Regions from separate parts of the Roseibium sp. QJM3NY_11 genome, predicted to be linked through region 2. Evidence: riboswitches for the same ligand, from Rfam matches in the RefSeq annotation. Region 2 holds a riboswitch; the other holds the start of a gene.
The links. Region 2 has a riboswitch for FMN ahead of AC0VX3_RS21120 (6,7-dimethyl-8-ribityllumazine synthase). Riboswitches for the same ligand answer to the same signal wherever they lie in the genome.

Region 1 (15,751 bases), 1.8 Mb from region 2:
CGGATGATGGGCGAACAGGCGGTCGCCCTGGCAAAAGCCGTTGATTACGACAGCGCCGGAACGGTCGAATTCGTTTCCGGTCAGGACAAGAGTTTCTTCTTCCTCGAGATGAACACGCGCCTGCAGGTCGAACACCCGGTGACCGAACTGATAACCGGGGTGGATCTTGTGGAACAGATGATCCGGTCCGCGGCGGGCGAGGCGCTCCAGATCAGGCAGGACGATGTGAAGCTGAACGGCTGGTCGGTGGAAAGCCGGATCTATGCCGAAGATCCCTACCGCAATTTCCTGCCGTCGATCGGACGGCTGGTGCGCTATCGGCCACCGGAGGAATCGGCCAGCGACGGCGTGACGATCCGCAACGACACGGGTGTCGTCGAGGGGTCGGAGATTTCCATGTTCTACGATCCGATGATCGCCAAGCTGGTCACGCATGCACCGACCCGCGCAGAGGCGATCGATGCGATGAGTTCTGCGCTGGACGCGTTCTACGTCGACGGTATCCAGCACAACGTGCCGTTCCTGACGGCGCTGATGAACCATCCGCGCTGGCGCTCCGGACAATTGTCCACCAGTTTCATCGCCGATGAATATCCCGATGGGTTTGCACCGGCGCAGCCGGACGCGGCCGCCTATTCTGTCCTGGCGGCGGTGACGCTGTCGATGGGCGCGCTGGAGCGCGAGCGGCTGGATCATCTGCCCGGACGGCTGAGGCCGCATTCGGGCGCCATCCGCGAGGACTGGGTGATCAAGCTGGACAAGACCTACGTGCCGATCCGCCTGGCTGCCGGCTATCCCGCCACACCCGTGGAAATGGACGTAGCGATCGGCGATGGACCTGTCGTGACCGTCGAGGCCGACTGGGCGCCGGGGGATCCCCTGTGGTCCGGAACGATCGGAAACCGGCAGGTCACGGTTCAGGTGCGGCCCGTGCGCGGTGGCTACCGTCTCGACTGGCAGGGTTATTCGGTGATCGCGAAAGTCATGACCCCGCGCATTGCCGAGCTTGACCAGCTCATGCCGGAAAAACTTCCCCCCGACACATCGAAGCTGCTGCTGTGTCCGATGCCGGGCCTTGTGGTTTCGATCGCCGTCGCGGAAGGGCAGGAAGTGAAGGCAGGCGAGCAGCTTGCGGTGGTGGAAGCCATGAAGATGGAAAACGTCTTGCGCGCCGAACGGGACTGCACGGTGACGGCCATCAAGGCGGCCCCCGGCGACAGTCTTGCCGTGGATGCGGTGATCATGGAATTTTCCTGAGCCCGGCAGCCCTCCGTTTGCTGCAGCCTGGGCGATCAAAAGCCGGCGCCCTCAGGGGCGCCGGGCAGCCGGTCCCTGCCGGGCTGGCCAAAGTATGTTCCATCCGGGCCGATCGTGTCTGCCGTCAACACGGGGTTTCAGGGGCTTGCGACTTCTCGCGGGTTCTGTTTGAGTTCGGCCGCTGATTGATCCGGGCGGGGCGTGCATGGCTGTTGATAGCGAAAATCTGGTCACAGAAGACAAGCAGACCGCGGTTCTGGTCAACCTGATCTGGATGCTGCTGTTCGCGGTTCTGGTGATGCTGACCCAGATCGGTTCCTTGTCCACGGAGGTCCTGGACTGGGACGAGAGCACCTTTGCCCTGATGGCGCAGAGTGTAGCGCGCGGACATCTGCCATTTGTCGAGTTGTTCGATCTGAAACCACCGGTCCTGTTCCTGGCCCTCGGTGGCTGGATGAGCGTTTTCGGTGACACTCTGTGGTCCCTCAGGGCGTTCGGAGATGCCAGCCTGATCGTGATCTGCTGTTTCACGTTTCTGACCGCCAGCCGGTCTGCCGGCGCTTTCAGCGCCGGGCTCGGAACATTGTTTCTGGTCAGCCTGAGTGCGTCCGGATTTGCCCAGCACACACAGACCGAGCATCTGGCGATGGCATTTCTCATGCCGGCCGTTTACCTGGCCTCTTCCCCGTCGCTTACGCCCGCGCGTCTTGCCGCCGCGGGATTGCTGGTGTCCCTCGCGGTCCTGACCCGAAGCAATCTCGGTCTGGTTGCCGTGACACTGGGGATCTATCTCCTGATCGTGCTGCGCGGCCAGGGGATGCGTGGCGCTGCGGGAAGAGTGTCGTCTTATATCGTGGGCGGTATGGTGCCTGTCGTGTTGCTGGTCGGCGTTTACGCCGCGCAGGGCGAACTGGCCACCTTGAAGCTGGCGATGATTGATGCGCCGATCTCCTATGCGTCGCGGGAAGACGGCTCCATCATGAACACCTTGAGCGCGCACGCGGTCTACTGGGGCGGCAGGATCCTGCACGAACCGCTGGTGTTCGCGAGTGCGACGCTTGTTCTTGCCGGGGCGTTTGTCGTGTTGGCAATTCAACTGCCGGGGCGTTCGGGCAGAACGTTCCTGCTGGGTGAGCGCACCGTGTTGGCAACGGGTTTCGTCCTGATCGCGGTCTTGCTGTCCATCATTTTGGGAGGCGCCGCCTATTCCCACTACTGGAACCAGGTCTTTCCGCTGCTGGCTGTCCTCGTTGCCTGCGGGATCTCGCGGGCCACGGGATCCCGTATTGCGCACGGAGCGGGTGTTGCGGGCGTTCTTGTCATGGTCGCGGGGGCACTGGCGATCACGCTGCCATCGGCAATCGGCGTGTTCGAGAATCGTGGCAGATTGCAGGATGCCCATTTTGTCCAGAAAGCTGCGCGGGTCATTCTTGCCTCGGACATCGCCGACAAGCGGGTCTGGGCGATGAACTATCAAATCGTGCACATGTATCTGAATTCCGTTCCGCTTTCGCGGGCGCTCACCCATCCGGCGAATATCAACCCGGACAGTTCGGTCTACAGGCCCCTGGCCGATGCGGGCTATGTGTCCGGTGACGAAGTCGGCCGGCTGATGGACCTGAAGCCGGCGTTCATTGTCGCAAAAGACATGCCGCCCTGGTATTTTTCGGAAACGACCGGCGCGCGTGTTGGAAGCTGGATTGAAGAGAACTACTCCGTCTACCGGCAGCTTGGTGACCTGGTGATCTATCTCCACAAGGACCATGCCGGATAGGCTCTTGGCAAGATGTTGTTTCGAAAGGTGAATTTTGACCAGCCCAACACTGCTCTTTGATCTCGACGGGACGTTGACCGATCCGTTCGAGGGGATCGTCCGCTCCATCCAGTATGCTCTGGAGAAGATGGGAAGCCTGGTGCCGGCCGCGGAAGATCTGCGCTGGTGCATCGGGCCGCCCTTGTGGGACAGCTTCGAGGTTCTCCTTGGAACAGACGAGCGGACCGAACTCGACCGGGCGGTTGCCTTCTACCGTGAGCGGTACACGGTGACGGGCCTTTTCGAGAATGGGCTCATCGACGGTATCGTGGACTGTCTCGCAGCGCTGCGCGATGCAGGCGCGACGCTTCATGTGTGTACGTCCAAACCGCATGTCTACGCCGGCAAGATCGTGGCGCATTTCGGTCTGTCGCCGTATTTCGGCAAGGTCTACGGCTCCGAGCTGGACGGTACACGGTCGGCGAAGGCGGAGCTGATCGGCCATATCCTGCGGCAGGAGGGAATCAGGCCGTCGGAAACGGTCATGATCGGCGATCGCAAGCATGATCTCATCGGCGCCAACGCCAATGACGTTGCCGGAGTCGGGGTCCTGTGGGGCTATGGCAGCCGGGAGGAACTGGAGGCGGAAAGACCGATATTGATTGCCGAAAGGCCCGAGCAGATTTCAGCGATACTGAAAATTTAGGCCTGTCAGCGTTGCAAAGGCGCCGGCCAACGCGTAAACAGCGCTGAGGGAACAGTTCTCGGGGCGGGGTGAAACTCCCCACCGGCGGTATCAGGGAGACCTGGAGCCCGCGAGCGCCTGGCGGCAGCACCTATCTATGCGCTGTCAGGGTCAGCAGATCCGGTGAGAGGCCGGAGCCGACGGTTGGTGTGATTTCGACACTCGGGATCCACCTGAAAGTCCGGATGAGAGAGAACTTGGCCGCAAGCCCCAGCCGGGGCGGTGCGGGCGCGTGTCTGTTGAGACTGTTCTGATGGACTATGGAACGGATCACACAGAAGGGCATGCCATGCCGGACAGTTCCCGGAAATCACTTCTTGCCGCGCTGGCCATGGTCGGGGCGGGGGCCTGTTTCGCACTGGTCAACGGCGCCCTCCAGGGCGCGACGATGCAACTTGGCGTCCCGTCGACATCGGCCGCCTTCTGGCAATATGCGCTGGGCCTGCTGGTGGCCTTGCCCTTAGTCCTGCGGCGCGGGCCGGGGGCGTTGAAGACGCGGCAACCCGGATGGCATCTCCTGCGCGCCGGTTTCGCCGTGATCGGCATCCAGCTCTGGGTCGCGGGTCTGGCCCAAGTCGAGATCTGGCAGGCGATCGCATTGGTGATGACGTCGCCGTTCTTCGTCATTCTCGGCGCCAAGCTGTTTTTCGGCGAGCGGGTCAGCGTGGTCCGCTGGCTGGCGACGCTTGCCGGCTTTTCGGGCGGAATGATCATTCTGGAGCCCTGGACGGACAGTTTCAGCCTGGCGGCCCTTCTGCCCGTCGGAGCGGCGGCGTTCTGGGCGGGGACCTCGCTGGTCACCAAGAAGCTCACCCGGACCGAGCATGCCGATACCATCACGGTCTACCTGCTGCTTCTGCTGACACCGGTCAACGCTCTGCTGGCGCTGGGCGAGGGCGGCATCGTGCCCTCCGGCGCGGCTCTCTGGCTCCTGGTCGGCGCCGGCGTCCTGACGGTGCTTGCCAACTACCTGCTGACGCTCGCCTATCAGAAGGCGGATGCCACCTTCGTGCAGCCCTTCGACCATCTGAAGCTGCCGCTCAACATCGCCGTCGGGTTCTTCGCCTTCGGATTCGCCCCGGCCGGCGCCTTCTGGCCGGGCGCGCTGGTGATCGTCGGCGCGTCGCTGCTGGTGATGCTGGACGAACAGAAGCGCATGGCGCGGGCAAACGCCCTAGCCACCCGGTCCGAAGCGCACTAATCTTTGCCGCAGCGGCTGACAGGAGTGCTTCATGACGGCGGACACATTGACCGTTCACGTACTGATAGAGGGCCGGGTGCAGGGTGTCGGCTACAGGGCCTGGTGCGCGGACCAGGCGGTGGCGCGCGCGCTTTCCGGCTGGGTCCGGAACCATGCGTCCGGCGCCGTCGAAGCCGTCTTTTCGGGGCCGTCGGACACGGTGGTGGACATGCTGGATGTGCTCTGGCAGGGACCGTCGCTGGCCCGCGTCAGCCTTGTCAGGGATCTGGAGCCGGTCGATCCCGTCGACAGCGGCTTCGAGATCTGCGCAACAGTCTGACAAACCTGCCGGAATGCCCGTGACCATTCGCCTCTTCCTGTATCAATTTCGAAGTTCGATGTTGAGTTGTCACGGAAATATCGCAATGATCTGATCTCTCAAATGGAGCAATCGGAGCGGTCCGCTCGCTCCGCCGGAATAACCCAGGGAGATTTTCTGTGAAGATTGCGATACTTGGCGGTGACGGTTTTGTCGGCTGGCCCACATCCTTGCACCTGTCCGATCAGGGACACGAAGTCCATATCGTCGACAATCTGAGCCGGCGGTGGATCGACGCCGAACTCGGCGTGCAGTCTCTTACGCCCATGGACTCCATCCAGGAACGCACCCGCATCTGGAAACAGGAAACCGGCAACACGATTCGCTTCCAGCTGATTGACATCGCCAGGGACTACGAGGTCTTCAAGGCGTGGTTGGGAGAAACCCGGCCGGACGCGATCATCCATTTTGCGGAACAGCGCGCAGCTCCCTATTCGATGAAATCGGATCACCACAAGAACTACACGGTCAACAACAACGTCAGCGCCACACACCATCTGCTCAACGCGATGGTGGAGCTGGACCTCGATGCCCATCTCGTGCACCTCGGCACCATGGGCGTCTATGGCTATTCCAGCGTCGGTGCGGCGATCCCGGAAGGGTATCTGTCCGTCGACGTGGAGACGCTCAGCGGGGACAAGGCCAGCCAGGACATTCTCTATCCTGCCAATCCGGGCTCGATCTATCACATGACCAAATGCCTGGATCAGCTCCTGTTCCAGTTTTACGCCAAGAATGACGGGCTGCGGATCACCGATCTGCATCAGGGCATCGTCTGGGGCACGCATACGCAGCAGACCCAGCGCCACAAGCAGCTCATCAACCGGTTTGACTACGATGGCGATTACGGCACCGTGCTGAACCGATTCCTCATCCAGGCGGCCATCGGCTATCCGCTGACGGTGCACGGCACAGGCGGACAGACACGGGCGTTCATTCACATCCAGGATTCGGTGCGCTGCATCGAGCTTGCGCTCAAGAACGCGCCCGTACGGGGCGACAAGGTCAAGGTGTTCAACCAGATGACCGAAACCCACCGCGTCCGCGACCTCGCGGAAATGATCTCGCGTCTCACCGGCGCCAAGGTGGCTCATTTGCCGAACCCGCGCAAAGAAGCCGCGGAAAACGATCTGGTGGTCGAGAACAAGCAGTTCCTGGAGCTGGGTCTCAACCCGATCACGCTGGAGGAAGGGCTGCTGAGCGAGGTGGTCGATGTCGCCAAGACCTATTCCTACCGCGTCGACCGCAGCCGCGTCCCGGCGGTATCTGCCTGGACGAAGCAGATCGGGGAAGAGATCGAGCGGGATCCGGAACATCCCAGGCTCAAGTCGGTCTCCTGAGGACGGAAGATGCAGGATGCTCCCCGGTTTGACCGCGCCCCGGGCGCCAGAACCGCCTATGTCACGCTGGTGACCAACCGCGATTACGTGCTCGGTGCGTCCGCCTTGCTGCGTTCGCTCCGGCGGACCGGCACGGCGGCGGATCTGGTGGTCCTGGTCACTCCGGGCGTCGAGGACGCCGATCTGTCGGTGCTGCAGGAGTTCGATCCGTGCTTGGGGCGGTGTGACCGGTTGCCGACGTCGGAGGCCTTCAACGAACGCCACGAACGTGGCCGGCTGCACACGGCGGCGCCGTTCGCCAAGGGCGGCAAGCCGGTGTTTCACACGCCGCTGGACAATTTCGTGAAACTGCGTCTCTGGCAGCTCGACGCGTATGACAAGGTCGTCTTCATCGACGCGGACGCGCTGGTTCTGAAGACCTGCGACAAGCTGTTCGACTATCCGGAATTCTGCGCGGCGCCGAATGTCTATGAAGGCCTGCAGGACTTCCATCGCATGAACAGCGGTGTCTTCACCGCCCGTCCGAGCCAGGCGACCTATGCGGCCATGCTCGAGCGCCTCGACCGGCCGGAGGCCTTCTGGCGGCGGACGGACCAGACTTTTCTGGAAAGCTGGTTTCCGGAGTGGCATGGCCTGCCGGTGTTCTACAACATGCTGCAATATGTCTGGTTCAACCTGCCTGACCTATGGGACTGGAACCGGATCCACATCCTGCATTACCAGTACGAAAAACCCTGGCAGGACGGCCACGACAAATCGGAGCGGCTGCGGCCCCTGATCGACCTCTGGCAGGCCTTTGCCACCGGAACCGGTATCCCGGAGGATATTGCCGGACTTCCAGGTCCGCGGGAATGGGCCGACCGAAAGGTGTCGTGAATGCATGTCCTCCTGACAGGCGCGAGCGGCGATATCGGACGGTTCGTCATGCGCAAGCTGCTGGCGGACGGATGCAGGGTGACGGCTCTGGGCCGGCGCCCGGTCGATGACCCTTCAGTTGCGTTCAGCGGGTTTGATCTGGCTGATCCGGTGCCGAACCTGCCGGCAGCCGACGCATTGGTGCATTGCGCGCTGCTGCACGAACCGGGCAGGTTTCGCGGCGGGGAGGGCTCGGATCCCGAAACGTTTCAGAGCGTGAATGTGGACGGGTCCCGGCGGCTGTTCGAGGCCGCCAGAAGGGCCGGTTGCCGGCAAGCAGTGTTTTTATCCAGCCGGGCGGTCTATGGCGATCACCGCAGCGGCGAAATCCTGCTGGAAACGGACGAACCCCTGCCGGATTCGCTTTACGGCGAGGTGAAACTGGCCGGCGAACGGGCTCTGCAAGCGCTTTGCGGCGTCAGCTTTCGAGGCAGTGTGCTGCGCGCGACCGGAGTTTACGGGGTCCCGCCCGGAAGGGCCGGGCACAAATGGTCGGATCTTTTCGAGACTTTCAGGCGGGGAGAAGCTGTACCGCCGCGGATCGGCACGGAAGTCCATGGCGACGATCTTGCCGGAGCCGTTGCCCTGATGCTGCGGCAGGACCTGAAGGCGAGCAGTCCCTTCGGGATCTTCAACGTGTCCGACCTGCTCCTGGACCGGCACGAATTGCTGCGGCTCTATTCAAAAACCATCGGCCTGGACCGGGCTCTGCCGGTGCCGGGGGACGGCGCACCGGGTGTCATGGCGATCGACAGGCTCAGGACACTTGGCTGGTCGCCGGGAGGTCCGGGACGCTTGCAGGCATTTCTGCGTTCCCAGTCCTGATGGCCCAGTCCTGATGGCCCAGTCCTGATGGCCCAGTCCTGATGGCCCAGTCCTGATCGCCCAATCCTGAAAGTACGGCCTGAGTGCAGGGCGCGCGGTCCCACTGGTGGAGGGGCGGAAGTGTCAGGCGTCCGCTGTCGGACCGAAGATCTTTTCGAATTCCGCGCGCAGAACGCTGTCGTTTTCCGCCATGGTCACCGGGATGCCGAGATCGACCAGACTGGTGACGCCATGGTCGGTGACGCCGCATGGAACGATGCCGGAAAAATGCTCCAGCTCGGGTTCGACATTGAAACTGATGCCGTGGAACGTGACCCACTTGCGCAGCCGGATACCGATGGCGGCAATCTTGTCTTCGTGGTCGGCACCGCGATCCGGGCGCCGGACCCACACGCCGACCCTGTCCTCGCGACGTTCACCGCGCAGATGATACTGCCACAGCGTGCCGATCAGCCAGGCTTCGAGCGCGGACACGAAGGCGCGCACATCGGGCTGGCGCCGCTTCAGGTCGAGCATGACATAGGCGACCCGCTGGCCGGGGCCATGATAGGTGTGCTGTCCGCCGCGCCCCGCGCGATAGACCGGGAACCTGTCCGGAGCCACCAGATCGCTGTCCTGCGCGCTGGTTCCGGCGGTATAAAGCGGGGGATGCTCCAGCAGCCAGATCTGTTCGCCGGCGTCGCCGGCAATGATTCTCTGGACCCGGTCGTCCATCTCCCGAAGCGCGGTCTCGTAATCGACCGGATCGTCCGAAATCCGCCATTCCACCGGCGGAGAGCCGGATTCAGGCAGAAAACTCAGGGAAAGGGCGTCTCTTTCAGCGGGTGACATGTGGATGACACTCTATTGTTTTTTGAGCTGGCTTGCCGTGCCGTGATATGGTTAAGCGCTGGCGGGTGTTCGCCCTATTTAAGGATCAAGGCGTCAGATGACCACCTTCGATGAGATCAATGTCGATATTTCCGTCGTGCTTGGCGAGAACGAGATGCCCGTTCACCAGCTGTTGCGCATGGGGCGTGGTGCCGTGATCGACCTGGACGTTTCCGAGGATGATGACGTCAAGGTCTACGCCAACAACACCCTGGTGGCCAAGGGGCAGGTGGTGCTGCTTGGAGAACGCATCGGGATTTCGATCACCGAAGTTCTGCTGCGGCCACCCGAAATCCGGCCGATGCGCACCGACGGGCCGCTCTGAGCTGCTGAAACCTTCCGGCGCGTGGAAAACCATGCACTTGTGAATTATTGCGAAATCGGCACTTGCGCCCCCAAAGTCCTTTTGCTACATGGAGCGCCTCGACGCTGACAGGCGCCGGGAACAATCGAATATGCGGTCGTGGCGGAATTGGTAGACGCGCAGCGTTGAGGTCGCTGTGGGGTAAAACCCGTGGAAGTTCGAGTCTTCTCGACCGCACCATTCGAACAGCAACACGAGTTGCTTCAATTGGCCGCCTCCGGGTGGCCTTTTTGATTCCTGACGCCCCGGATCCGGAACCTGCTTCAATTCGATGATGGAATTCGCCCGGGGGCTTTTGACCGCTGTCGTGATGTGCTTTCCTCTCCTTTCCTGAAACAGTCGCTACGGCGAGCGGCGACGACCGGCCGCCGGCCAATGCGTCCCGGAGAACCGTGATGGTGTCAAAGTTCCGTTTCCCTGTTGCCGTATGTGTCGTTGCGGCATTGCTGCTGGCGATCCATTCGCTGCCCGCCGCGGCCCAGAGCGCCATGATCCCGGCCGAGGCCGTTGCCGGATCGGCGACCGTGCCGGTGGATGGCGACATTCTGCGCTACCGGGCCGTGCTCGCCGAAACCGAGGAGGGCGCAGACCTTTATATTTTCACGGACGCGGGCGACGGCTGGAAACAGACCGTCCATGCCAGCGACATCGTCTGGCGCGGCGGCATGTATGGCCAGGAGCCGTGGCTCGAAGCCAGGGACCATGGATCTCTGAAGATCTATTCGGAAAATTCCGCCGTCGGCCGGGAACGCTGGGAGCAGATCCTGACGATCGCCTACCGCCGCGGCGCGTTCGTGGTCGCAGGCTACACCTACACCTATTACGACACGCTTGACCCGGATGCCGCCGGACAATGCGACGTTAATCTGCTCACCGGAAAGGGCGTTCACAACGGCAAGACGTTCAAGACATCCCTGCCGGCCATGAAGGTGAGCGACTGGACCATGGACACGCTTCCTCCGGAATGTGCGCGCTGAGGCTCGCATTGGCATGAGGGAAGGTGCTGCCGTGCCAGCGGCAGCCCCAATTTTGCCGGGAATGCAGGTGACCGTGACGCGGTGTCCCGTGCCGTATTGCGGAAGCGGCGACGATCCCAAGGAGACCTGACGGCATGAACACATCTGCCGCACGGGCCAGACGTTTGTGGCCCGGGCCATTGAAGGTCTCGGCGCTGGCGGGCGTTATGGTCAGCCTCACGGTGATGCCGGGGGCAGCGCAAAGCCTCTCCGTCAATCCAGGTCGGTTCGGCGCGATGACCTGCCAGCAGCATTGGTATGTCGAGCAGGAAGTCCTGGCGGAGGGGCGGGTCTGCCTGAAGAGTGCAAGGGCCCGGCGCGCCTTCCAGCGGGCAAAGCGCTGCATTTCAGACAGCGAGGCCATCCTGCCCGAAAAGGCACGCGACTATCTCGAAATCCTGCGCCAGTCGGCGCGCGCCAAGTCGTGTCCGGGCTTCTGATCCGGCTTGAAATGGCTGTACGGTCATCCGTGCTCGGGTGCGCCGATGTGTCGGCTTATCCGCCGTAAACCGACCGATCCAATGCCGCCTGGTGCGAGACTTTGAACCGGCCCGCTTTTCCTGTGGCGCTTTCTAACGGCAAACGATAGTTCTGGGCACAAGGCCCGGCGCCGCTTCGCCGGGAGTGATCGACGCGTGATGAAGGGAGGTGCCGGATGAGCGAAGCAGCGGAGCTTGAAAAGGCCGCCACTCCCGGTCCGGCAATCGCGGTTCGCGACGAGGAAGAGCACCTCAATCCGGAATTCATTGCCGCCGTCGAAGCCGCGATCCAGGCAAATGACGGTGATGCGCTGGGGGCGCTTGCGGCCGATCTGCACGAAGCCGACACCGGCGATCTTCTGGAAACCCTCAAAACGGAAGACCGGGCGGCGTTTGTCCGCTTGCTCGGGGACGACTTCGACTACACCGCGCTCACGGAGATCGACGAGGCGGTCCGCCTGCAATTGCTGGAGGACCTGCCGCATGATGTCATCGCCGAGGGTCTGGAAGACCTCGATTCGGACGACGCCGTCTACATTCTGGAAGACCTTGACGAGGACGACCAGGCGGCGATCCTGGAAGAGCTGCCCTATGCCGACCGGGCGCAGTTGCAGAAGGCGCTCGATTATCCCGAAGACAGCGCCGGCCGGCGCATGCAGAGTGAATTCATCGCTGTCGCACCGTTCTGGACGGTCGGCCAGACCATCGACTACATGCGTGAAGCCCGCGACCTGCCGGACAGTTTTTACGAGATCTACGTGGTCGATCCGGCCTTCAAGCTGCTCGGCTCGGTCCATCTCGACAAGATCCTGCGCACCAAGCGCAAGGAGAAGGTCACGTCCATCATGCAGGAAAGCCGCCAGGCCGTGTTGGCGACGGAAGATCAGGAGGAAGTCGCCCGGCGGTTCGAGCGCTACAACCTCGTTTCTTCCGCCGTGGTCGACGAGAACGACCGGCTGGTCGGCGTCCTGACCGTCGACGACATCGTCGACGTGATCCAGGAAGAGGCCGAAGAGGATCTGCGCGCCCTTGCCGGGGTCGGGGACGAGGAGATTTCAGACAGTGTCGTGACCATCGCACGCTCGCGGCTGGCCTGGCTGGTCGTCAACCTCGGCACCGCGGTGCTGGCTTCCGTGGTGATCGCCCTGTTCGAGGACACGATCGAAGCCATGGTGGCGCTCGCCGTGCTGATGCCAATCGTCGCTTCCATGGGCGGCAACGCGGGGACGCAGACCATGACCGTGGCCGTGCGCGGGATCGCGACCCAGGAACTGAGCGCACGCAACATGATGCGCGTCCTGAACCGGGAAATACTGGTCAGTGCCTTGAACGGTGTTGTGCTGGCTTTGCTGATCGGCCTGACGGCCTGGCTGTGGTTCGCAAGTCCGGGGCTCGGCGTGGTGATCGCGGGGGCAATCGTGATCAACATGCTGTTTGCCGGCCTGTCCGGCCTTCTGATCCCGATCGCCCTGGACAAGGTCGGCGCGGATCCGGCGATTGCCTCCAGCGTCTTCGTGACCACGGTCACGGATATTGTCGGCTTCTTCGCCTTCCTCGGCATCGCCGCCCTCTGGTTCGGACTGCCGCTCTAGTCCGGCGCCCTGTTCGAGGGGGGAAGGCTCAGCTTTCCAGACCCGCCTTGCGCAGGTTGTCGCGCAGGGTCATGACTTTGGACTGAAGATCCAGGACATCGTCCATTTCCAGGCCTGTTCCCGAGAGGACGCAGGCACTGAAGTGGGTGGTTTTTTTCTGCAGCGCGCGGCCCTTGCGGGTCAGCTTCAGGATGACCTGGCGCTCGTCCTTCGGGTTGCGGGTGCGCGTGACCAGACCCATCGTCTCGAGACGTTTGAGGAGCGGTGTCAGCGTGTTGGTATCGAGCTGCAGTTTCGATGTGATGGTGCCGACCGGAACGTTGTTGTTTTCCCAAAGAACGGTCATCGCCAGATACTGGGGATAGGTAAGGCCGATCTCCTTCAGCAGGGTCTTGTAAACCGAGTGCATGGCGTGGTTGGCCGAATAAAGCGCAAAACAGAGAAACCTGTCGAGGGGCAGATGATCGCGGGCGATCTCTTCCCCGTTTGCAAGGGACCGGTCAGCGGAAGCGGCGGGAGACGGTACAGATCCGGGGATGTCTTCGAGTGCGGCCGGGGAGGGCGGCTTGGCCGCATTTGCCGGAATGTCCGCATCGGACGCGGGTATGGGGCCGGTCGATCTGGCAGCCTTGCGGCGTGGCTTTTTCGCGGTTGTTTCGACAGTCTCCGGGGCGCCCTTTCTGGATTTCTTCGGCTTTCCCGGCTTTTCGGGTTCGGAGAGACCGATCGCGTCCAGCAGTGACATCTGGTTCGTCTTGTCATTCATGAAGCCGTTATAAATCGCGCACGATATGATCGCAACCCTTTGGTCTTTACAAGTCGCGTCCGGTTGTGAATAATATATATCGTACACGATAAAAACGCAGGCGATATAAAATTGACCGGCGCGTGAACCAGGTTTGAAGGAGAAAACCGATGTCAGTAGATGTGCTTTATGAAACCAGGGCCCGGGCGACCGGAGGCCGTGACGGTGTCGCGGAGACCCTGAGCGGTTCGTTCAAGGTGAGCCTGTCGACCCCGAAGGAACTCGGGGGAGCCGGTGGTAACGGCAACAACCCGGAAGAACTGTTCGCAGCCGGTTACGCGGCCTGCTTCATCGGGGCGATGAAATTCGTCGGTGGCCAGGAGAATATCGCGGTTCCCGCCGACACGTCGATCACGTCCACGGTCGGTATCGGGCCGCGTTCGGCGGGCGGATTCGGGCTGACCGTGGCGCTGGAGGTTTCCCTGCCAGGGCTTGAGAAGTCCGCCGCCGAGGATCTTGTCGCCAAGGCGCATCAGGTTTGCCCCTATTCCAATGCGACCCGCGGCAACATCGATGTGAAGCTGACGGTCGTCTGACACTGCTGCGACCGGTGAGCGGGGGATGAGGACGCCCCCGGTCAAACCGGCAAGTCCGATGCCCTGCCGGCATTCTCCCGGACGCAGTCCGCTTGTCCGGGAGAATGCCGGCCATTGCCTTGATTTCCGGGTCATCTGCGACAGCCGCGCGGGGAAAGAGAGGCGCATCCACTGGATTGCGGCGGCGCCAGGTGCTCATGGCAAGGCTCGACAGCTCCGCTTGCAGAGGTATGCTCGGGGCGCGTCGGACAGCAAGGACGCAATCAGGGCACGGGCAGGAAACGGGAACGGATATGCGACCGAAAATTGACGGCATTCTGGAGACCGCGGTCTATGTCGACGACATGGACGCAGCGCATGCATTTTATTCGGAAATACTGGGTCTCAAGCGCATGGTCGCCGGCGACCGGCTTTATGCCTATGACGCCGGTCCCGCGCAGGCGCTGCTGGTGTTTCACCGTGGCCACACCGGCGCCGATGTGGCGACGGCAGGCGGCGTCGTGCCGGGCCATGACACCAACGGACACAGCCATTTCGCGTTCCGCGTTTCCGCCGGTCAACTGGAGCCGTGGCGCCGCTTTCTGGCCGGCGCGGGTGTCGAGGTGATCAGTGAGGTTGTCTGGCCTGCCGGTGGCACGAGCCTTTATTTCAACGATCCGGACGGCAATGTCCTGGAACTCGCCACCGCGCCGCTCTGGCCGAATTTCTTGTCGTGAATCTTAACCGTTTTCACGCAGTTTCGGGTCAGTTTGAGATCCAATACGGAGCTGTCGGGTGGTGGTGCAATGAATGTCTTGCAAACGATGCTGCGGACCCTGTTCTATGTTGTGGTCGGTGGCGTGATCTCAATTGGCGGAGCGGCGTTTTTCTTCATGAACTGGGAACCGGACCGGGATGATTTTCCCGTGCGTGGCATTGATGTGTCCCATCATCTTGGAGATATCGACTGGCCCCGGGTCGCGGCCGATGATGTCGCCTTTGTCTATATGAAGGCGAGCGAGGGTGGTGACTTCAAGGATGGAGCCTTCGCACGCAACTGGGCAGGTGCCGGCAGCGCCGGGCTGGCGCGCGGGGCCTATCATTTTTTCAGCCTGTGCCAGCCCGGGGTCAAACAGGCGGAAAACTTCCTGAGCGTGCTGCCCCGGGACAGCTCCATGCTGGCGCCGATGCTGGATCTGGAGTTCACCGGCAATTGCGACAGTCGCCCGCCCGCCGACGACGTTCTGAGCGAGATCAGCGCGTTCACGAACCTTGTCGAGCAGGCCCTGGGCAAACAGGTGATCTTCTATGCGCCGGATGCATTTCACGGGGCCTATCTGAAGGGACGGGGCCTCAACCGGCGCCTGTGGGCGCGGTCGATCTGGCACTCCCCGGACTATGCGCCGGATTGGACCTTGTGGCAATATCACGACCGGGGACGGGTCGAAGGGATTTCCAGCAAGGTCGACCTCAATGTTCTGCACCCGGATTCGGATCTTGACAGTCTTCGGTTGTGATTGATCAACCTCATGTTTTATCAGCCTAAAAGCAGATGAGTTGACTTTAACGTAAAAACACTGAACTGTTCGCCCCAACAAGGAGCGGGCATGCAGCGCTATTTTACGATTACCCAGCTGACCCAGGAATTCGATGTCACCACAAGGACGCTGCGTTTCTATGAGGCCCAGGGGCTGGTGACGCCGACGCGCCGGGGGC
Region 2 (15,751 bases):
TCGACCTGTTCGATGACCCCGGCATTCATCACCGCGACCCGGTCGGACATGGTCAGGGCTTCGCCCTGGTCATGTGTGATGTAGATGAAGGTCAGCCCGACCTGCTGCTGGATGGTGCGCAGTTCCGTACGCATGTGATGCCGCAGTTTCAGGTCGAGGGCGGACAGGGGTTCGTCGAGCAGAAGAATGTCGGGTTCCACTGCCAGGGCGCGGGCAATCGCGACGCGCTGACGCTGCCCACCGGACAACTCGTGGACTTTCTTGTCGCCGACACCGGGCAGCGCAATCATCTCCAGAAGCTCTTCGGCCCGCTTGCGGCGGTCCTTGCGGCCGATACCGCGCACTTCCAGCGGGAAGGCGATGTTGTCGGCAACGCTCATCAGCGGAAACAGCGCCAGGTTCTGGAAAATCAGCGCCGTCGGGCGCTTGTTGGGGCCGATGCCCTTCATGTCCTGGCCGCCGATCAGGACCCGGCCTTCGGTCGGATCGCTGAAGCCCGAAATGCAGCGCAGCAAGGTTGTCTTGCCGCATCCCGACGGGCCGAGAAAGGAGAAGAACTCCCCGCCCTTGATCACGAGATGGGCGTTGTCGACCGCCGTATAGGCGCCGAAGCGTATGGAAACGTGATCCAGTACAATATCTTTTGTGGCCATGACGCTGTCGGGGACGCTCTCGGAAAGACGGCTGAACGGAACGGACAAAACGGGCGCCCCGATGCCGGACGGAACTGCGTCCGGCATCAGGTAGCCGTTCGTCCGGATGTGTCAGGCGGACAGGAACTTGTTGGTGTATTCGGTCCGCTTTTCCGAGTACCAGGGCGCCTCGGCGGGCCAGGCGTTCAGATTGCCCAGCGCTTCTCCCGGATAGGCATCGGCGAAGTTCTTGGCGTAGATTTCACCGCCGAACTCCGCAGCGCCGACCACAGGCGAATTGTAGCCGTGGGTCGCGATCGCCTCGCCAGCCAGCTTGGCGTCATAGGCCGCCTCGATGAAGGCGTAGATCTGCTCGATGTTCTTGGCGCCGGTCGGCATGGCCAGACCGTCGACCCAGGCCATGGCCCCTTCTTTCGGCGCCCGGTACATGACCGGTTCACCCGCCGTCTTGAGCGCCAGCGGCGGACCGTCCCAGGTCTGACCGACGACGACGCCTTCGTTCAGAAGACCGTTCTTCTGGGTGTCGGCATCGTTCCAGATCAGCTTGATGTTCGGCTTCTTGGCGATGGCGGCGTCGACGACCTTTGTCCAGACCTCGTCCATCTTTTCCGGGCTTTCATAGGCTGCCCACATGGACCCGGCATCGAGTTCGCCGCGTCCTTCCAGACCGAGGCCCAGGCCCAGCAGCATGGAGTGGCCACGGCCCATGGTCTTGCCCGCGTTGGCCTCGTCCCAGACGTCGTAGTAGCTCGGGAATTCACCCGCCGGCACGAAGGCGTCGGTGCGCCACGCGATGCCTTCCGTGCCCCAGATATGCGGCAGCCAGAAAACGCCCTTGCCGTCGAAATTCCAGTGGGTCTCACCGAGTGCCATGGAAGGGTTGACCTTGTCGATGTCGACCTTGGACATGTCGAACGGCTGCAGCAGGCCAAGCTCCGCCCAGAGCAGATTGCGGTTCACGGTCGGGGAGACGATGTCGAAGCCTTCGCCGCTTGTGGCCTTCAGCTTGTTGATGATTTCCTCGTTGGAGCCGATGCCGGTGAAGTTGATCTTGATCCCGGTCTTGTCGGTGAAGCCGCTGACGAAGCTCTCCGGCAGATAGTCCGACCACATCATGATGTTGATTTCGCCGGACGAGGCCAGCACGCTGGAACTGACGATCGCGGGCATGGACAGCCCCGCGCCGGCCGCGGCCGCGCTCTTCAGGAAATCACGCCGCGTGGTGCGTGGACCCTTTTTGAAATTCATTGTGACATCCCCTTGCCTGCTGGTCTTGCAAAACTGTTCATCGCTCTGGCGCGGAGCAGGCCGCTTTTTTCGTATGGGTCGCATTGCCCATGACGATCCTGCGCCGCGTTGACCCGAAGACTATTGCGGTGCAACATCCCGCCTTAGAGCCAGAGGATGCAAACTATGGTGCCAGGGCATGCCAGGGGGTTTGCCAGGTGCGCAATCAAGGCCAAAACTGTCGCCGCGACTTCCGGTGGGTCCCGGCGGCACCCCTTTCGGCATTGCGGAAATTCAGATGCTTACAAGCTATTTCGACACACCTTTCGATCCGAACCGGCGCCTGCAGCACCAGATCCAGGAACGGCTGATCGAGGCGATCCTCGACGGCATCTGGCCCCTGCATGAGCCACTGCCGGCAACGCGCGTGTTTTCAAGGCAGATCAACGTGTCGCGCAATACGGTCGCCATCGTCTATGAGCGGCTGGTGGAAGACGGCTATCTGAAGTCGGTCAGCCGGCGCGGTTACTTCATCAACGAGCGTCACGTGCGCGAACAACTGAACATCCGCGTCGACGATCATGCCAAGGAAATCCTTCCCCGATCCGAGCATCCCTTCGACCCGGACGCGCTTTTCGTCTGCCGCTACTCGGACCAGGAGAACATTCTCAAACCGGCCGACTGGCAGTCCTTCGAGTATCCCTTCATCTTTGGCCAGCTCGCGCCCGACAAGACCTCCGTCGCGCGCTGGCGCGATTGCATCCGTCTGGCCGGAACCGCCCAGCACGCCCCCACCTGGATCGGCGACCTGGTCGACCGGGACGATCCGATGCTGGTCGACCAGATCATCCGGCGGATGCTGCCGCAGCGCGGGTTCCGGGCGGATCCCGACGAGATCCTGATCACGGTCGGAGCGCAGAACGCGCTGTTCATGGCGGCCCATCTGTTCTGCCGTCCCGGCGTCCGGGTGGATATCGAGGAACCTGGCTATGTGGATGCCCGCAACATATTCCAGGCGCTCGGCGCGCGCATCAGGTCCCACCGGGTGGACTCCAACGGCATGCGTGTCGGCGACGAGCTGGCAGGCGCGCGGCTGGTCTATGTCACGCCGGGGCACCAGTCGCCGACCAATGTCACCATGTCCATGGAGCGGCGTCTGAGGTTGCTGGCCCAGGCGGAAACCCAGGACTTCATCATCCTGGAAGACGACTATGAGCATGAGCTAAATTTCGTCGGCGCCCAGAAACCGTCCCTGCGCAGTTTCGACCGGACCGGCCGGGTCATTCATGTCGCCAGCCTTTCGAAGGCGCTGTTTCCCGGCCTGCGTCTGGGTTTCATCGCGGCGGACCGGCGCATTGTCAGGGAACTCAGGGCCTTGCGGCGGCTGATGTACCGGCACCCCTCCGCGCTCGACCAGCGCGCGATGGCGATCTTTCTCTCCGAGGGCCACTACGATTCCCACATCCGCCGTCAGAGGAAAATCCTGTCGCAGAAGTGGAAGAAGATCTTCAGGCTGATCGAAACACATCTGCCCGCCTGCGAGGCAACCGTCACCACAGGCGGCTCCGGCGTCTGGATCAGGCTTCCCGAAGAAACCCGCGCCATGGACCTGCAGGCATTGGCCGCCGAACACGGCATCCTGATCGAAGCCGGCGACATCCACTATCTTTCACCGGAAAAGCCCCGCAACCGCATCCGTCTCGGCTTCGGCGCCATCGCCGAGGAAAAGATGGAACCGGGCATCCGCCTGCTCGGCGAGCTGCTGGCAAGCTGCACGCGGCGGTAACATCCCAGTGCCGTCCCGGACGCAGCGCAGCGAAGATCCGGGACCTCATCACACGGTACAGCCTACGCGGTGGGCGAAGAGGTCCCGGCTCAGGGCCGGGACGGCATTGGTGGCAACGGCGGCGGGCGTGGCTACAGCTCCGCCCTGCCCAGAACGTTCTGAAGCATGTCGACCATCTTCGACAGGTCCTCTTCCTGCGTCGTCAGGGCGGGGGCGAAGATCAGGGCGTCGCCGGTCGCCTTGACGTGCAGGCCCTCGTCGAACAGCCGCCGCTGGACGATGGATCCCTTGGCCCCGGGCGCTTCGCCCGGCGTGAGCTGGATGCCGGCCATCATGCCGTAGCCGCGCAGATCGGAGACGTGGGGAAGGTTGCGCAGGCTGAAGACGCTGTCGAGAAAGGTCGCCGACAGGCTGGCGGCCCGTTCGAACAGGCCTTCGGACTTGTAGATGCCGAGGGTTGCCAGCGCTGCTGCGCAGGCAACCGGGTGGGCGGAATAGGTGTAGCCGTGCATCAGTTCCGGCCGGTCGGCGGTGATGGACTCGATCACGGCCTCCTGGATTTCGGTTTTCACGGCAACGGCGCTCATCGGGATGGCGCCGTTGGTCAGAGCCTTCGCCATGGTCATGACATCTGGCGTCACGCCGAATTCCTGGGCGGCAAAGGCTGAACCCGTGCGGCCGAACCCGGTGATGACCTCGTCGAACACCAGGAGAATGCCGTATTTGTCGGCAATTTCCCGCAGGCGCTGCAGATAGCCTATGGGCGGCACGATGGTGCCGATGGACCCGGCGATGGGTTCGACGAAGACCGCCGCGATGGTCTCGCCCCCATAGGTCTTGCAGATCTCTTCAAGGTCATCGGCCAGATAAGCGCCGTCTTCCGGCTGGCCCCTCGTGAACCGCTGGTCCTCATTCCAGGTGTGACGCATGTGAACCACGTCGCAGGTCACACCGGAAAAGTCGCGCCGGTTGCCGACCATCCCCGCCAGCGACGTGCCGCCGAGGTTGACGCCGTGATAGGCCCAGGACCGCGAGACGAAACGTGTGCGCTGGGGCTCGCCCCTGGCCTTGTGGTAGGCAAGGCAGATCTTGATGGCGCTGTCGACCGCCTCGGAGCCGGAAGAGGCGAAGAAGATCCGGTCAAGCCCTTCGGGCAGGATCTCGCTCAGGGCTTCCGCCAGCTTGAAGGAGACCGGGGCGGCGCGCTGAAAATGCGGCGTGTAATCCAGTTCCTGAAGCTGTTTGTAGACCGCTTCGGCGATTTCCCTGCGTCCGTGACCGGCCGCGCAGGTGAACAGGCCCGATGACCCGTCCAGCACTTCCCGGCCGTCCGGTGTCCAGTAGCGCACGCCCTCCGCCCGTTCGAACATTTGCGGCTCTTCGTGGAACAGCCGGTTGTTGGTGAACGGCATCCAGTGATGGTCCATGTTGATCGGCATATGGGTCATGGTGCGGGTCCTCAAGATCGAAACGGTCCGATCACTCCTAGGACCAGACGTGACGCGTCCTTAGAGCCAGCGCTCGCATTCGTAAGGGCCAGGGACGCCGGTGTCCCGATTGGCCATTGTGCCGGCGCGCCATGTTCGTATGGTCCGGTCATTACGAACGCTGAAGGCAAACTCAGAAAGGCAGGCCCATGACCGGCACAATCCTCATCACCGGAACCACATCGGGTTTCGGCCAGGCAACGGCCCGTCTGTTTGCCAAAAACGGCTGGAAGGTCGTGGGCACCGGCCGGCGGGCGGACCGGCTGGAAAAGCTGGGGGAAGAGCTTGGCGGCGCCTTTTGCCCGGTGGTTTTCGACATCATGGACGAGGCGGCAACCAGAAATGCTCTTGCCGGCCTGCCGGAAGCGTTTCAGGACATCGACGTTCTGGTGAACAATGCCGGACTTGCCCTAGGCACCGCGTCGGCTCCGGACACGAAGCTGTCCGACTGGAAGACCATGATCGATACCAATATCACCGGCCTGGTCACGATCACCGATCTGCTGCTGCCCAGGCTCATCGAGCGCAAGGGCATGATCGTCAACATTTCCTCCATCGCCGCCAACTGGCCCTATCCGGGCGGCAATGTCTATGCCGGCACCAAGGCCTTTCTGCGCCAGTTTTCACTCGGATTGCGCTCGGACCTTCATGGCAAGGGCGTCCGGGTGACCTCGATCGAACCGGGCTTGTGCGAAAGCGAATTCACGCTGGTGCGTACCGGCGGCAACACGGAAAGCTACGATGCGCTTTACGAAGGCGCCAACGCGATCCAGCCAGAAGACATTGCAAACACCGTCCACTGGATCGCCACCCAGCCTTCCCATCTCAACATCAACTCCCTGGAAATCATGCCGGTCAGCCAGTCCTGGGCCGGCTGGCAAATCGCCCGCGAGCGCTGATCCGCCATTGCGGCACGGGGATGCAAATGGTGGAGTGGCAGGGAACCATGACAAGGCCCGACACATGACCCGTCCTCCCGCTCTGCAATCGTTTCTGGACGCTGCCGTTGGCGTGCTCGGCGGGGCCTTGAGCGATCCTGCCCGGATGTCCGCCGGAGGAAATCGACCTCGCGCTGTCGGACGGTGCGTTCCGTCACGGCGAGGACGACTGGGTGGAACCGGGCGCCGGTGGGACGTTTCACAATCCGCCGCGGATCCGGCACACCATGCAATCACGTGCGGACCCGCTGCTGGCCTTGTGGTTTCTGCTCGACCGCGATGTGAGCGCCGGCTGAAAGTCAGATCCCCTTGCTGGCGACGGCAGTCGGACGCACGCCGCGGAACAGCAACGGCAGCCGGTCAGGCGACGGCGCGTGTGGGTATCCGCGGCAAGGCCGCATGGACGCCGGCCACCTGAACAGCAGCATCCGCCGCCTCCCGGCCCTTCTTCAGAAAATGCGCGTGATAGAAATCCTGATGGTCCTCCGACGGCTGGAAGTGATGCGGGGTCAGGGACACCGACAGGATCGGCACACCGGTTTTCAAACCGGCGTTCATCAGCCCCTCGACCACCGTCTGGGCCACGAAATCATGCCGGTAGATGCCGCCGTCGACCACGAGAGCACACGCCGCGATCGCGTCATATGTTCCGGTCTCGGCAAGTTTCTGCGCGAGCAACGGCATTTCGAAGGCGCCGGGCACATCGAACACGGCCACATCGGCGTCGGCGCCGAGTTCCGCGAGACGCTCCTTGAAACCGGCAAGAGCCTGATCGACGATATCCGCATGCCAACCGGCCTTGATAAATGCAAATCTGGGGGATTTTGTCACAGTTCCGGATCCTTTTTACCTGACAAGATCCCAGAGCAGAACAATCCTCGGCCGAAACCAAACTGTCCAATTCTCTTCCATCCGGACTATGACCGTCGGCCCCGGAATTTCACCGGATCTGCTGACCCATCCAAAAGCCGGATCTTCCGATCCATTTTAAGGAATGGCGCTCGCGGGCTATCACCGCCGGTGGGGACTTTCACCCCGCCCTGAGAACACATTGCAGCTAGTCGCATGGTCCCGAAATGTCAACGGCGGCGTCACCCGAACGCAGTGGCCGGCTGGTCATCGGACGTTCCCGAATCACACGCCCCCTCGGCGGCCGCCATGGACCGTTCCGCCAACACCTCCCCAACGGCGATGAGAACAGGGCCCGCCGTTCGCAGTCCGTCCACGCCCTCGCCCAGACCCGCCAGGGGCCCGGCCCAGGACGCCGCATCGGATCGCGATATGTTGGTCATGGCACGCACGGGAGTGTCCGGATGGCGGCCTTCCCGGATCAGCCGCTCACTGATGCGCGCGGCCATGCGGCCGGCCATGTAGAAGACGGTTGTCGTCGCCGGGTCCGTCAGGCCCTTCCAGTCGACCGTGTCCGGCAAATCTCCGTTTCTGGAGTGGCCCGTGACAAAGCGCACGCTCTGGGCGTGATCCCGGTGGGTGAGCGAAATGCCGAGTGCGGCCGCCATGGCCGAGGCCGCAGTGATGCCGGGGACGACCGAAGCCGGGATGCCTTCCTGGCGAAGCCTTTCCAGCTCCTCGCCCGCGCGGCCGAAGATCATCGGATCGCCGGACTTGAGCCTGACAACATTCTTGCCCCGGCGCGCAAGCGAAACCATCAGGTCGTTGATGTCTTCCTGCCGGCAGCTTTCCCGGCCGCCACGCTTGCCGACGAGCATGCGTTTGGCCTCCCTGCGGGCCAGTTCCAGGACCGCGTCGTCGACAAGATCGTCGAACAGGATCACATCGGCGCCCTGCAAGGCCCTGACGGCCTTCAATGTCAGATATTCCGCATCCCCGGGGCCGGCGCCGACGAGCGTCACCCGTCCCCCCGCCGAGCCGGAACCGGCCTCGATCCGCGGGAGCAGGTCCCTGGCCCGGTCTTCCTCCGGCGCCGCTTCGCCGGAAAAGGCCAGGTCGGTGAAGCTTTCCCAGAACCGGCGCCGCTCAAGACCTGCGGAAAGGTTGGTCATGACCCGTTGACGGATCCTGCCCGCGAGCTTCGCCCAGTCCTGCAGGCTCGCCGGCAGAAGCGTTTCGATGCGGCGGCGGATGGCCTGCCCGAGAATGGGCGCGACACCGCTTGTCGAAATGCCGATCACCACGGGCGACCGGTTGACGATGGAGCCGAACTGAAACTGGCAATAGGGCGGATTGTCGATGACGTTGACGGGAACGCCGGCCGCCCCGGCCGCGCAGTGAAACGCCCTCGCCTCGCCATCGCTTGCCGCGTCCGCCACCGCCAGGGCCGCTCCCTGAAGACAGTCCGCGCTCCAGGGTCGGGCATGATGGGTGTAATGCCGCCCGTCCGTTGCCGACGCGATCAGGTCCTGGAAGGCAGGGGTCGGGTTTTCGGCGTAGACATGAACCTGCGCCCCGCTCGCGGCAAGCAGCTCCGCCTTCCAGCAGGCCGCATCCGTTCCTCCCGCGACGACGATCCTTCGCCCTTGCAATGGAAAGAAGAGCGGCAGACTGGCAAGGGTCTCGATGGGAGCCGCGCGGCGGCGCGCGCCGACCTCAACCGGCTTTCGCGATGTCGGCATCTTCGGCCACCTCCTGGTTGAGTGTATCGATCAGCATGCGGATTTCCGAACGGCAGGAGCCGCAATTGGTGCCGGCCTTCAGACAGCTCCCGACCGCCTGGACACTGTCCGCCCCCGCCTGGACGGCGTCCGCGATCTGGTTGGCGCCGACCTGGAAGCACGAACAGACGATCGCGCCGGGGTCGGGCCTGTCGGATGGTGCGCGTCCAGCCAGCACCCGGTGGCGCAGGCCCGGCTGACCAGCGGCTTCCGCCAGCAGGCCACAGGCCCAGCCGCGCGAGACGGCAACCGGTTCCGCGCCGAGATAGATGAGCGCCTGCAGTGTGTTCTCCTGCCAGACGGCCACACGAAGTTGGCCGCTCGCCGCATCGTGAAACCGGAGCGCTTCTCCGGTATCGCCGGCAAGACGTGTGGCCAGGTCCTCGAAATCAGGCGCGCCGCTGCCCGCCAGTTCCAGACGGTAACCACCCTCCACCCTGGCAATCGCCCAATAGTCGGCCGGGATGTCCCGGGGTCTTTGCCTCAGGATGGCGAAACCGTGCCAGGTCATGGCCGACCTTTTCACGGACACCGGTGTGAATTTCGAGCCCGGCTGGCCCGAAACCGGATCGGTGCGGGGCGCCACAACCGTGTCGATGCGCGCGGAGGCGGCGAACTGGTCGGTCCAGTGCATCGGCACGAAGACCGTGCCTTTCCGCACCCGTTCCGTCAGTTGCGCGCGGAGCGTAACCTTTCCGAACGGGCTTTTGACCTCGACCAGATCGGCTGCGGAAATGCCCAGCGGCGCGGCATCCTCCGGGTGAATTTCGGCAAAGGGTTCGGCGATGTGGGAGGCCAGCCGCGCGGTCATGCCGGTGCGGGTCATTGTGTGCCACTGGTCTCGGATCCGGCCGGTGTTCAGGGTGAAGGGATAGGTCCGCCCGTGCTTTTCGGGAGCCCTGAATTCAACCGGCACCAGATTGGCCTTGCGATCGGCCGTGAAAAAGCCGCCGGAGGCGAAGAACCGCGTCTCCTCGCTGCCGCCCTTTTGCGTCTGCGGCCACTGAACCGGCGGCTGTGCGTCATAGTCGTCTTCGGAGATGTCCGCGAGGCCGCCGAGATCGAAGTCACGACAGCCATCGTTGCCGACGGCGGACAACGCGGCGTGTTCGCGGAAGATCTGCGCCGGCCCCCGATAGGCAAAAGCCTCCGCGAAGCCCATGCGCCTGGCGACATCCGCAAGCTGCCACCAGTCCGGGCGGGCGTCTCCCGGCAGGTCCATGAACCGTCTTTGCCGTGAGATCCGCCGCTCGGAATTGGTCACCGTGCCGTCCTTCTCGCCCCAGGCGGCGGCCGGCAGGAGCACATCCGCGAACGGCACCGTGTCCGCAGCACGCGTCACCTCGGAAACGGCTACAAAGGGGCAGGTTTTCAGCGCAGCGGCCACATCATCCGCGTCCGGAAGGCTGTCCACCGGGCTGGTCGCCATGATCCAGAGGGCCTTGATCCGGCCGGCCTTCACCGCCTTGAAGAGGTCCACGGCCTTCAGTCCGGGCGTTTCCGCCATGTCCGGGCTGTTCCAGAAGTCCTGGACAAGGGTGCGGTGGCCGGGATTGTCGATTTCCATGTGGGCGGCCAGCATGTTGGCCAGCCCGCCGACCTCGCGCCCGCCCATCGCATTGGGTTGCCCCGTGACCGAGAACGGCCCCATGCCCGGTTTGCCGATCCGGCCGGTGGCCAGATGGGTATTGATGATCGCGTTGACCTTGTCCGTTCCCACAACCGACTGGTTCACGCCCTGACTGTAGACCGTGACCGTTTTCGGGGTCCGGGCGACCATCGTGTAGAAAAGCGCGACATCCTGCGGCGGGAGCCCGGTCTCGGCGGCAATGCGCTTGACGTCACATGGCCCGGCTGCTGCGAGCGCCAGGTCCAGTCCCCGGGTGTGGTTTGCAAGATATGTGTGGTCGAGTGCGTCCGTTTCCGCCAGAAAGGCCAGCAGTCCGTTGAAGAGCGCAACATCCGTATCCGGCGCCAGGGCGAGATGGAGATCGGCAAGCGCGCAGGTCGCCGTTTCGCGCGGGTCGATGACCACGATGTGCATCGCCGGATTGGCCGCACGGGCAGTTTCGAGGCGCTGAAACAGGACCGGATGGCACCAGGCAAGGTTGGACCCGACCAGAACCACCAGATCCGCCAGTTCCAGGTCCTCGTAAGTGCCCGGCACCGTGTCAGCGCCGAAGGCACGGCGGTGGCCTGCGACGGAGGACGCCATGCACAGTCTGGAGTTCGTGTCGATATTGGCCGAGCCGATAAAGCCCTTCATCAGCTTGTTGGCGACGTAATAGTCCTCGGTCAGGATCTGGCCGGAAACGTAGAACGCGACGCTGTCGGGACCATGGTCCCGGATCGCGGTGGTGAACTTGTCCGCGACCAGGTCGAGCGCTTCGTCCCAGCCCGCACGCCTGCCTGCGATTTCCGGGTGGAGAAGCCGGTCTTCCAGAGAAAGCGTTTCGCCAAGGGCAGACCCCTTGGAGCAAAGCCGGCCGTAGTTGGCCGGATGCTCAGGGTCACCTGCAACGCTCACGGATCCGTCGCCGTGCCGGGTGGCGATCACGCCGCATCCGACACCGCAATAGGGACAGCAGGTCCGGGTGGTCGTGTTGTTTTCTGTCATGCCTTCCATCCCCGGGCCTGCCTTACCACGCGTTGTAGGCGAGATACTTGCCGGACATCTCGACCTTCACCCGGTCGCCCTTCGGGTTCTCGACACGTGTCACCGACATGTCGAAATCAATCGCCGACATGATCCCGTCGCCAAACTTTTCGTGGATCAGCGCCTTGATGGTCGGGCCGTAAACGCCGACGATCTCGTAAAGACGGTAGATGCATGGATCGGTCGGAATGGCCTGTTCCCAGATCTTGGTCGGACTTTCCTGGAGCAGAAGCGCTGCTTCCTGGGGCAGTCCGAGCACTTCGGTGATCGCCCCGGCCTTGTCCTGCGGCATCGCGTTCATGCCCATGGCCGCGGAGTGGGTCCAGACCGGCGACATGCCGATTTTCGCTGCGATGCCTTCCCAGGTGAGGCCTGCCTGGCGTTTCGCCGACAGGATCATTGCAGTGACGTCTTCACGGGTCAGAGCGGACATGGGACCTCCTATTCCTATGGATTGCTGAAAAGCTGGATGAAAAGCGCGGCGCACAATACTGCGAGGAAGACAGACACGATCTGCCAGAATCGCACCGGATCGCGTTCGGCCAACGGTACGAATTCCTCCGACCGGAAGGCGGGATTGGGACGGCGCAGATCTTCCAGGAAGGCGCTCATTGCCTCGTATCGCTTGCCCGGAGCGGGACTGACCGCACGACACAAGGCATGGTCGACCCAGTCCGGCACCCTCCCGGTGAGCGCGGCCGCGCTGCGATACCGCAGCCTTGCCTGGGCTTTTTCGCTGTTCGCCCGGGTGACGCCGGCGCCAAAGGGCAGCTTGCCGGTGAGCATTTCATAAGCGATGACACCCAGCGAGAAGAGGTCGCTCCGCCTGGTGCCGAGATAGCCCAGAAAGAGTTCCGGCGCCGTGTACTGATGGGTTCCGAGAATTTCGGCCCTGTCCAGCGCGGGGGCGGCTTCCATGACACCGGCGATGCGGACCGAGCCGAAATCGATGATCTTCACGGTACCGGCTGTGTCGATCATGATGTTCTCGGGCCTGAGGTCCTGATGCACCATTTCCTGGCGGTGGAAGGCCCTCAAGCCCCTGGCGATCTGCTCAAGCAGACCCCGCACCGTTTCCAGATCGGGATGCGGGTTGTCCAGCATCCACTGCCGCAGGGTCTGACCCTCGACATACTCGGTTGCGACAAACAGGGATTGTCTGTCCTGCGGCAGCTCCGCCGCCTTGAGCACATGCGGCGAGGACATCCGGCGGGCGATCCATTCCTCCAGAGCAAAGCGGCGAAGGTAGTCCTCGTCGCCGCGCAGATCCATGGACGGCAATTTCAGCGCCACGAGCGCACCGCGGGCCTCGTCCCGCGCCAGGTAAATGTGGCTGCGGCTGGACGCATGCAGAGACCGCAGCAGGCGGAAGCCCTCGAAATATCCCGGCACGTGCGGCAGGCTGGCGGGGGGCAGGTTTTCTTCCTCCGCGAGCATTCCGGCGGCGTCCGCATCGGGCAGACCGGCAACCCGTACGATCTGGACCGTGAGATTGTCCGTGCTGCCGGCTTCCAGCGCGAGACGGCCGATCGCCTCCGCCGCCGCGTTCAGGGCGGACGCTCCGGTGATGGCGCCGGTTATGGCGCCTGCGATGGTTCCCGGCGACAGGACCTCATGGATGCCGTCGGTGGTCAGCACAAAGATGTCGCCGGTCTTCAGGTTCTCCGCCCGATAGTCGAATTCGACCATTGCCGCCAGACCCAGGGCCCGGCCAAGGACAGTCTCGCCCGAGGAAACCTGAACCGTGTGATCCTGCGTCAACTGCTCCAGGCCATGCCCGGACAGGCGCCAGATCCGGCTGTCACCCGCATTGAAGAGATGCGCCTCGCGCCCCTTCAGGACAAGCGCGGAGAACGTGCAGACGTGCCCGCGATCCGGGGTGAGCGCCTGTCTTGTCTGGCTGAACAGCCAGGAGTTCGTCGCGCGGATCACGCGGCTTGCGGCGGTCTTCACCGACCAGGCATCCGACGTGCAGTAATAGTCCGTCAGGAACGACTTGACGGCGGTCTCCGCGGCGACACGCGCAAGAGGACTGGAGGAAATACCGTCGGCGATCGCGACCGCGATCCCCTTGTGCACCAGCGCCTGCCCCGCGGGCACGAGCAGACCGTGAAAGTCCTGATTGTCAGGCTTTGCGCCGGCGGCCGAATACTGGCCGGTCTCGACGTTCAAGGTTGCATGCGGGGCTTGCATCAGCACGGTGGACTTCCTTCGGAAGGGGAGATCCCGCCGCCGGCGCGGCGGGGTCCCGTTCTGCCAATCGGCCTGTTATTCGGCGGGAGTTGCCGCCGGGGCCGTCTCGAGGCCGGCATTGCGTTTCGGTGAGGTCTTGTAGTGGGTGGCGTAGATCATTCCGCCCACGAAGGTCAGACCGCCGACCAGATTGCCGACCACGACCGGAATTTCGTTGTAGGCGAAGTAGTCGAACCAGGTGAAATCACCACCGAGCATGATGCCGGACGGGAACAGGAACATGTTGACGATGGAATGTTCGAAACCGAGATAGAAGAACACCAGGATCGGCATCCACATGGCCATGATCTTGCCGGAGACGGAACTGGACATCATCGCGGACACGACGCCGGTGGACACCATCCAGTTGCACATCACGGCCCGGACAAACACGGTCAGAAGGCCCGCCCAGCCGGCGGAGGCGTAACCGAGGGTCCGGGCTTCCCCGATCTGGCCGATCCTCTGCCCGACCGCATTCGGTTCCTGGCTGAAGCCCATGGTGAAGATGATGGCCATGAACACTGCGGTGGTCATGGCTCCGGCGAAGTTGCCGCAGAAAACCAGGCCCCAGTTGCGGAAGACGCCGCCCCAGGTGCAGCCCGGGCGCTTGGCGATGACCGCGAGCGGGGCCAGCGTGAACACGCCGGTCAGCAGGTCGAAGCCGAGCAGATACAGCATGCAGAAGCCGACCGGGAACAGCACTGACGCGACCAGGAAGTTGCCGGTGTTGACCGCGATGGTGACGGCGAAGGCGGCCGCGAGGGCCAGAATGGCGCCGGCCATGTAGGAGCGGATCAAAGTGTCCTTGGTGGACATGAATATCTTGGATTCGCCCGCATCGATCATTTTCGAGGCGAATTCCTGCGGCATCACATATGACATTGAGGTTCCTTTCGCGGATGGCCCGTCCGGTCAGACAGCTTCATGGGAGTAAGAAAGGTCGATGAAGATCCGGCTGTCTTCGAGCCGGACCGGGAAGGCCGTGGTCCGGCCTTCGTCGGCGCCTTGCGCGGCGCCGGTTTCCAGAGAAATCGCCCAGTTGTGCAGCGGACAGGTCACACAGCCGTCATGCACGATCCCCTGACTGAGCGGCCCGTTTCTGTGCGGGCACTTGTCTTCCAGCGCGAAGACGTTGTCCTTGGCGGTGCGGAAGATCGCGACCGTCATGTCCCCGTTCTTCACGCAGCGCGCACCTTGCCGGGGAATGTCTTCCAGGGAGCCGATATGCACCCAGTTGCGGATTTCGGCGGTCATTCGGCTGCCTCCTTGGTCAGAACGGCCATCGGGTTGAATTCGTGTTTGTCCTTGCCGGACACACGTTCCGACCACGGATCGACCTGGGCGAATTTCTGGGAGAAGACGAAACTGTCGTAATAGGCCTTGCGCTTGTCCGCATCGTCCATGATCTGGCGGCGGATCTCGTCGTAGCCGATGCGTTTGGCCCACTTGTAGATCCGCTCAAGGTAGTTACCCTGCTCGCGGTACATCTGGGCAAGAGCGACGACGTGCTCCAGCGCGTCTTCCTCGGTCCCGACCTGACCCAGGACTTCGGTACCCTTGATGTCGAGGCCGGCGGCTCCGGCGAAATGGATCTCGTAACCGCTGTCGACACAGATGATGCCGATGTCCTTGCAGGTCGCTTCCGAGCAGTTTCGTGGACAGCCGGAGACCGCCAGCTTCAGTTTCGCCGGTGTCCAGGAGCCCCACATGAACTTCTCGATCTTGATACCAAGACCGGTCGAATCCTGGGTTCCGAAGCGGCACCAGTCGGTTCCGACGCAGGTTTTTACCGTTCTGAGCCCCTTGGCATAGGCCTGCCCGGAGACGAACCCCGCCTTGCCAAGGTCAGCCCAAACGCCGGGAAGGTCTTCCTTCTTGATCCCGAGCATGTCGATGCGCTGGCCACCGGTGCATTTCACTGCCGGGATCTCGTATTTGTCGACGACATCGGCAATTGCACGCAGTTCCTTGGACGAGGTCATGCCGCCCCACATGCGCGGCACGACGGAATAGGTGCCGTCCTTCTGGATGTTGGCGTGAACGCGTTCGTTGATGTAGCGGGACTGGTAGTCGTCGGCGTATTCGTCCGGCCAGTCCGACACCAGATAGTAGTTCAGCGCCGGGCGGCATTTGGCGCAGCCC

Region 1: it holds a riboswitch for FMN, as region 2 does, so the genes downstream of both, AC0VX3_RS13160 (DMT family transporter) here and AC0VX3_RS21120 (6,7-dimethyl-8-ribityllumazine synthase) in region 2, are expected to answer to the same signal.

What each region holds. Positions count from the first base shown of each region.
Region 1 is NZ_CM149660.1:2,833,681-2,849,431, forward strand. It holds gene AC0VX3_RS13145 (acetyl-CoA carboxylase biotin carboxylase subunit) at 1-1,257, shown strand, start outside; gene AC0VX3_RS13150 (hypothetical protein) at 1,463-3,031, shown strand; gene AC0VX3_RS13155 (HAD family hydrolase) at 3,066-3,716, shown strand; FMN riboswitch at 3,767-3,956, shown strand; gene AC0VX3_RS13160 (DMT family transporter) at 4,009-4,956, shown strand; gene AC0VX3_RS13165 (acylphosphatase) at 4,988-5,275, shown strand; gene AC0VX3_RS13170 (NAD-dependent epimerase/dehydratase family protein) at 5,434-6,654, shown strand; gene AC0VX3_RS13175 (glycosyltransferase) at 6,664-7,530, shown strand; gene AC0VX3_RS13180 (NAD-dependent epimerase/dehydratase family protein) at 7,531-8,394, shown strand; gene lipB (lipoyl(octanoyl) transferase LipB) at 8,518-9,225, opposite strand; gene AC0VX3_RS13190 (FliM/FliN family flagellar motor switch protein) at 9,323-9,589, shown strand; tRNA gene AC0VX3_RS13195 (tRNA-Leu) at 9,722-9,808, shown strand; gene AC0VX3_RS13200 (hypothetical protein) at 10,024-10,605, shown strand; gene AC0VX3_RS13205 (hypothetical protein) at 10,740-11,084, shown strand; gene mgtE (magnesium transporter) at 11,300-12,715, shown strand; gene AC0VX3_RS13215 (MarR family winged helix-turn-helix transcriptional regulator) at 12,744-13,481, opposite strand; gene AC0VX3_RS13220 (organic hydroperoxide resistance protein) at 13,631-14,056, shown strand; gene AC0VX3_RS13225 (VOC family protein) at 14,350-14,772, shown strand; gene AC0VX3_RS13230 (glycoside hydrolase family 25 protein) at 14,842-15,552, shown strand; gene AC0VX3_RS13235 (MerR family transcriptional regulator) at 15,643-15,751, shown strand, end outside.
Region 2 is NZ_CM149660.1:4,584,246-4,599,996, forward strand. It holds gene AC0VX3_RS21090 (ABC transporter ATP-binding protein) at 1-653, opposite strand, end outside; gene AC0VX3_RS21095 (extracellular solute-binding protein) at 765-1,901, opposite strand; gene AC0VX3_RS21100 (aminotransferase-like domain-containing protein) at 2,179-3,666, shown strand; gene aptA (omega-aminotransferase AptA) at 3,798-5,114, opposite strand; gene AC0VX3_RS21110 (SDR family NAD(P)-dependent oxidoreductase) at 5,303-6,052, shown strand; gene AC0VX3_RS21115 (dimethylsulfonioproprionate lyase family protein) at 6,226-6,387, shown strand; gene AC0VX3_RS21120 (6,7-dimethyl-8-ribityllumazine synthase) at 6,452-6,922, opposite strand; FMN riboswitch at 6,988-7,143, opposite strand; gene cysG (siroheme synthase CysG) at 7,183-8,682, opposite strand; gene AC0VX3_RS21130 (nitrate reductase) at 8,657-11,338, opposite strand; gene cynS (cyanase) at 11,361-11,810, opposite strand; gene AC0VX3_RS21140 (bifunctional protein-serine/threonine kinase/phosphatase) at 11,825-13,570, opposite strand; gene AC0VX3_RS21145 (formate/nitrite transporter family protein) at 13,646-14,491, opposite strand; gene nirD (nitrite reductase small subunit NirD) at 14,522-14,863, opposite strand; gene nirB (nitrite reductase large subunit NirB) at 14,860-15,751, opposite strand, start outside.